2 regions of the Sphingobium sp. KKT206 genome follow, and region 1 is predicted to be linked to the other one. Evidence: riboswitches for the same ligand, from Rfam matches in the RefSeq annotation. Region 1 holds a riboswitch; the other holds the start of a gene.
The links. A riboswitch is a leader RNA that binds a small molecule or an ion and turns the genes downstream of it on or off. The one in region 1 is predicted to bind thiamine pyrophosphate.
Positions count from the first base shown of each region.

Region 1 (3,413 bases):
CCGCGCCGGTCACATAAGCGGTCAGGTTCGCATTGGGCCGCCACGCCAGCGAAACCTTGGGCTGCCATTTGTCAAACGTCCGCGCCCGCTGCGCCACCAGCGCGCCGCTTGTCGAGCCGACCGTATCTTCCTTGCGCCGATCGCGGTCGTAGCGCAGCGCGGCGGTCAGTTCGACCTGCGGCGCAATGTCGTAGCTCGCCTGAGCGAAGACACCGATCTGGTTCGAGCGTGTCTCCGCGCGTAACGCTTCCGCGCCGAACAGCAAAGGCCCGAAATCGTCGGTCCGGTCGCGCTCCAGCCGCTGGAAAAACAGCCCGATATGCCAACGTAGCGGGCCATCGGTCATCGACGTGAGCCGCAATTCGCTGGTCCATGCCAGAATATCAACGGGTTGAGAGATAGGCTGGATACCATCTGGGAAGAGCGGAATGCCGCCCAGCGTGATTGGCGTGTCGTTGCGGAAATCCAGTTCCTCGACAAAATCCTTATGATATTCGTCATAGCCGCCGGTCCAGCTCAAGCTCAGGGCATCGCCCAGCAGTTTCTCATAAGTCGCTTGAATGCCCCAATAATTTCGGTCCGAACGCCCCTCGAAATCGCCGAACGGATCGGTCAGCGCTTTGCCTGCAAGCCGTCCGCCATAGAGGCCGGTCACATTACCCGACGAGATATAGGCCGCGCCGCCCTCCTCGTCAGCCCAACTCGCGCGCAGCTTGAGCATTGCGGTTTCGCTCAGCGCCACTGTTGCTTTTAACCGCAGATTGCGGCTGATCTGGCCATCGACCTTCTTGTCGAGGAAGCTGTTGCGGATGAACCCCTCGCTGTTGCGATAGGAACCCGCCAATCGCACCTGCACCCGGTCGGACAGGGGCGCATTGACCACGCCATCGGCAGTCCAGCTAAGCCCGTTGCCGATCCCGACCGCTGCCTCGCCGCCCCAATCCGGGCCTGGCTCATTCGTTGCCACCGCAATCGCGCCGCCCGATGCCGAGCGCCCGAACAGCGCGCCCTGCGGTCCCTTCAATATCTCGACCCGCGCGACATCATAGGTCCGCAGGGTGAAGAGTTCGGAATCGGCCAGCGCCAAACCATCAACGATATAAGCGATAGAAGGCGACTGGCTGCGATTGGTCGATACGCCGCGTACCGATATCAAATTCGTACCTGGATCCTGATCATTGATGATGAAGATGCCCGGCGTCGCCGCGATGAAATCATCGATCGTCGTCATCTTGCGCGCGGCAATAGCGGCGGGACCATAGACGATCACCGTATCGGGCACACCGATCTCCGCTTCCTCGCGCCCCCGCGCCGTGACGATGATGCGATCCGCCTCGCTCCCTTCGGCCGCCCGCGCCGCATTGGAAAATGCGAATGCGAAGGGTAGGGTGGACAGACAGGTAAACGAGATGATGGCGTAACGACGCATAGTCCCTATTCCTCCGCCGGTATGAGCCGGATCAGGTTCGCGGGTTTGCGGACTAGGCACCCCTTGCGCCCGATCCGCGTCTCAGCCCTGACAGCGCCAGGACACCCCGTGGGTGAATATGTGCCTGCGACTATGCGCAGAATGTGCGAACGTCAAACGCTTCCGTGATTGTGAGGGGACGGATGGTTTATGCTGCGGCTAGATCCATCGAAAAGCCGCAAACGAGGCGGTTTCGATTTGAAGCGCGACATCCATGGGATGCGTAGCATTTCATCCAGGGTGGGGCGAGCCCCACCCTGGATGGCAAATCTACCGAGCGTTGAGGAGGGTGATTTGCTCTCCCAGAACGTCATGCGGGGTGCGATAGTTCAGGCACTTGCGAGGGGTGCTGTTGATGCGATCAGCAACGGCCTGGATTTCCTTATCCGATAGCAACGCCAGGTCCGTGTCAGACGGCAGGAAGCGCCGTATGCGACCGTTGCTGTTTTCCACGCTGCCCTTTTGCCAGGGTGCCGATGGCAGGCAGAAATAGCTCGTCATCGCGAGTTTCTTCTGGAGTGTCACAAAGGCAGCAAATTCCGTTCCCCGGTCAAAGGTGATGCTCTGACGCAGGGAAGGGGGCAGCATGTGCAAGTGGTGCTGGATTCCCGACATGACGCCGGCGGAATGCCGACTGGGATTGCGGGCGAGGATAGTAAACCGGCTGCGGCGCTCGACCAGCGAGGTGAGGTTGGCTTTGCCATATTCCAACCTGAAGATCATCAGGTCGCCTTCCCAATGACCAAAGCTGCTGCGATTACCGATTTCGGAAGGGCGTTTGCCAATGGTGTTGGCCAAAGGGATATGCAGACCGCGGGGCTTGCGCGCATAGCGCTGCCGTCGAGATCGACGGGCAACAGGCAGAAGGCGCCACAGGCCCTGGCTTCGTCCGTCCGGCCCATAGACGAACTGGTAGATGGTCTCGTGACAGACGGCTTCACGATTACCGCGATGGCGTCGAAGGTATCCCGCAATCTGCTCCGGCGACCAGGCTGCTGACAAGCGGTCGGCGATATAGGCGGCAAGCTCGGGCTTTCGGGCGATTTTGCCGCCACGCACCCGGCGCCTGTCCGCCATCGTTTGTGCGGCCGTTGGAAAATAGCCACGAAACACCGGCTCGTCATCGAGATGCTGATTACGTTTGAGCTCGCGATAGATGGTCGAACGATGTCGCTGCAGCGACGCTGCTATCTGATGCACGGACCGCCCGGTTGCAGCCAGTTGATAGATCTGTCGCCGCTCATCCAAACCCAGATGCTGGTAGCCGTTCATCATGTGCCTTCCTGGAAAGGGGATCAAACCCCTATAAATCCTAGGATTTCGCACTTCGATCTAGAATCCACCCGAACATCGCAAAATAATCGATAATATATATTATGTTAAAGCGCCTTTCTATTCAGGCTGACACGTCGCCCGTCGATCGCCCGCCCACCGCACCGCATTTTCCAACAACCGTACATGATGCACGTCAACGTAGGTTTCCGGGCGATGGCCAATAGCGCTGTACGACATGCGCCCTTTGCCAATACAGCGCGTCCAGGCAATGGGATGATCACCCATCGTCAACGGTTCGCCGGGCTTGTAGCTGCCTTCGTCCAACGTCGCGATGATCGTCGCCCCGGTCCCACGCGGATTGCTTTTGAAGGAATACCATTCGTCATTCATGACCCACGCCTTGGGCAGACCCTGATTGACAGGATGACTTGTATTTTCGACCACGACCCGCGCATCCTGAAATTGCGGTTCCATCGGATGCCCGGCAAAGCGCGCGCCGATCAGCGTATCGACATACCAGTCCCAAAACGTCGCCGGATCGCCGGCCGATCCATGCACCCCTACGAAACCGCCGCCGCCCTCGACATAGTCGCGAAAGGCCTTGCGCTGGGACAGGGTCAATACGTCTCCGCTGACGTTGTTCCAGATGACGACATCGAACTGCGCCAGG
Region 1 is NZ_CM145765.1:6,381-9,793, reverse strand. It holds gene ACZ2HM_RS17985 (TonB-dependent receptor) at 1-1,429, opposite strand, end outside; TPP riboswitch at 1,421-1,548, opposite strand; gene ACZ2HM_RS17980 (IS30 family transposase) at 1,739-2,743, opposite strand; gene ACZ2HM_RS17975 (ThuA domain-containing protein) at 2,861-3,413, opposite strand, start outside.

Region 2 (3,413 bases), on a different replicon from region 1:
ACGGCTTCGGCAATGCGCGACACGTTCATCGCGAACTCGAAATCGACTTCGGCGGGTTCGGCCATGCCGCTGATCGGTGCGGCGGACTTGTAGTGCGGCGTCGCGCAGAGCGGAATATGGCCTTCGCCCGCGAACATGCCGCTGGTCGCGTCCAGCGCCACCCAGCCTGCGCCGGGCACATAGGCCTCCGCCCAGGCATGGAGGTCGACGACGTCCTGCGTCACGCCCTTCGGCCCTTCGATCGGCTCGACATCGGCGACCAGCTGGATCGAATAGCCCGACACGAAACGCGCGGCAAAGCCCAGCCGGCGCAGCAATTGCACCAGCAGCCAGGCCGAATCGCGGCACGATCCCGTGCCGATCTCCAGCGTCTCTTCCGGCGTCTGCACGCCCGCTTCCATGCGAATGACATAGCCGACCTGCTGTTGCAGGCGGCGGTTCACCTCGACCAGGAAATCGACCGTCCGGCTTTGAAATCCATCATATTGCGCCACCATCGCGTCGAACATCGGCCCTTGCGGTTCGATGTCGAAATAGGCGGCGAGGTCGGTCTTCAGCTGATCGTCATAGGCGAAGGGGTAAGTCTCCGCATAAGGCTCGACGAAGAAATCGAACGGATTGATGATGTCGAGGTCCGCGAGCAGATCGACCTGGATGCGGAAATGGTCGACCGGATCGGGAAACACCACGCGCGCCAGCCAGTTGCCGTGCGGATCCTGCTGCCAGTTCAGGAAATGGTTCGCCGGTTCGATCTTCAGCGCATAATTGGGGACTTTGGTCCGGCTATGCGGCGCGGGGCGCAGGCGGATGACCTGCGGCCCCAGGCGGATCGGGCGATTATAACGATAGGCGGTGAGGTGGTGGAGTGCGGCTTTGAGCATGGTCGCGATCAAACGCTACCCCCTGCTGCAATGCAACAGCCAATCGCGCGGGGCGTGCAGATTCTAGGGAGTGCCCAGCCGCCCGCGCCGATAGCGCCGCCGCAGCACCGCCCCCGCGATCAGCAGCGGCGTCGCCACCAGCATCAGCGCCATGCCGATCAGGCTGGGCGACCAGCCCATGATGCTGTGCAGGCCAAAGGCCGACGGCGCGAGCAGCAGCAGAAATCCGGCGGTCAGCAGCCATAGTCCCCAACGGCGCGGGCGCACCGCGACCATGCGATATTCATGCCGCCACGCCTTGCGGCCTTCCTTGGTCGACAGATCGGGGGCGGGATGATGAGACATAAGCGCTGGACTCATGCCGCGAACGGATTACCCTGTCCAGCATCCCCGGGGGACCGTCCGCAGACGGTTGAGAGGCAGCTATGTGGCTGCGACCCGTTGAACCTGATCCGGCTAACACCGGCGTAGGGAGGGTCAGCGCGCCGTCACACCGCCCGCCGTCGCTCTCTTCGCCCATGAAGGAGAGACGATAATGGCAGATGTTCCCGCCCGCACCGAAATCGGCGTCACCACTGGTCCCATCCGGGGATCGCGCAAGATCCATGTCGGGCCGCTGAAGGTCGCGATGCGCGAAATCACGCTGGAGCCGGGCAGCGGCGAGGCGCCCGTGCGGGTTTACGACACGTCCGGCCCCTATACCGATCCGACCGCGCAGATCGACATTCGCGCGGGCCTGCCGACGCTGCGTCACGACTGGATCGTTGGGCGGGGCGATGTGGAGGCATATGACGCGCGGGAGGTGCGGCCGGAAGATAATGGGCTGAAAGGGCCGGATCGTAGCGGCGGCGTCGCGCAATTTCCGCTGGGCGCGCGTCGCCCGTTGCGTGCCAAGGCGGGCGCGAATGTCAGCCAGATGCACTATGCCCGGCGCGGCATCATCACGCCGGAAATGGAATATGTGGCGGAGCGCGAGAATCTGGGCCGGGCGCGGCTGGCCGAATATGTCCGCGACGGGCAGGATTGGGGCGCGGAAATCCCCGATTATGTGACGCCCGAATTCGTCCGTGACGAAGTGGCGCGCGGCCGGGCGATCATCCCCAGCAACATCAACCATCCCGAATCCGAACCGATGGCGATCGGCCGCAATTTCCTGGTCAAGATCAACGCCAATATCGGCAACAGCGCGGTCGCATCCGACGTCGCCGCCGAAGTCGACAAGCTGGTCTGGTCGATCCGCTGGGGCGCGGACACGGTGATGGACCTGTCCACGGGCCGCAACATCCACGACACGCGCGAATGGATCATCCGCAACTCGCCCGTGCCGATCGGCACCGTGCCCATCTATCAGGCGCTCGAAAAGGTCGGCGGCGTCGCCGAGGATCTGACCTGGGAGATTTTCCGCGACACGCTGATCGAGCAGGCGGAACAGGGCGTCGACTATTTCACCATCCATGCCGGCGTGCGGCTGCCCTATATCCCGATGACCGCCAAGCGCGTCACCGGCATCGTGTCGCGTGGCGGCTCCATCATGGCGAAATGGTGCCTCGCCCATCATCGCGAAAGCTTCCTCTACGAGCGGTTCGACGAGATTAGCGAGATCATGAAGGCCTATGACATCGCCTATTCGCTGGGCGATGGCCTGCGCCCCGGTTCGATTGCTGACGCCAATGACGAGGCGCAATTTGCCGAACTCTATACGCTGGGCGAACTGACCAAGCGCGCCTGGGAACAGGATGTGCAGGTGATGATCGAGGGGCCGGGCCATGTGCCGATGCACAAGATCAAGCAGAATGTGGAAAAGCAGCTCGAAGCCTGCGGCGAAGCGCCTTTCTATACGCTGGGGCCGCTCACCACCGACATCGCGCCGGGCTACGACCATATCACCTCAGGGATCGGCGCGGCTATGATCGGCTGGTATGGCACGGCGATGCTTTGCTATGTCACGCCCAAGGAGCATCTGGGCCTGCCCGACCGCGACGACGTGAAGGTCGGCGTGGTGACCTACAAGCTCGCCGCCCACGCTGCTGATCTGGCCAAGGGGCATCCGGCGGCGAAGGTGCGCGACGATGCGCTGAGCCGCGCGCGGTTCGAATTCCGCTGGCGCGACCAGTTCAACCTGTCGCTCGACCCCGACACGGCGGAACAATATCACGACCAGACGCTCCCCGCAGAGGGCGCGAAAAGCGCCCATTTCTGCTCGATGTGCGGCCCCAAATTCTGCTCGATGAAGATCACGCAGGAAGTCCGCGATTTCGCCGCGAAGCAGAATCAGGAAGCCGACGCCTTCATCGCCGCCAATCCTCCCCGGCACGGGGAGGGGAACCATTTGGCGAAGCCAAATGGTGGAGCGCGCGCGCCCCTGGACGCAGCCTCCGCCGAACAGGGCATGGCAGAAATGAGCAAGGTGTTCAGGGAAACGGGGAGTGAATTGTATATGGGGGCTGGGGATCGGGAGCGGGATTGATTTTCAATTGCCAACAAAGTTTCAAAAGGGGGCCGGTGATCGACCGGCCCCCTTTTTCACGGCTT
Region 2 is NZ_CM145764.1:3,026,728-3,030,140, forward strand. It holds gene ACZ2HM_RS14670 (transglutaminase family protein) at 1-881, opposite strand, end outside; gene ACZ2HM_RS14675 (hypothetical protein) at 945-1,226, opposite strand; TPP riboswitch at 1,263-1,372, shown strand; gene thiC (phosphomethylpyrimidine synthase ThiC) at 1,417-3,348, shown strand.
Region 2: it holds a riboswitch for thiamine pyrophosphate, as region 1 does, so the genes downstream of both, thiC (phosphomethylpyrimidine synthase ThiC) here and ACZ2HM_RS17985 (TonB-dependent receptor) in region 1, are expected to answer to the same signal.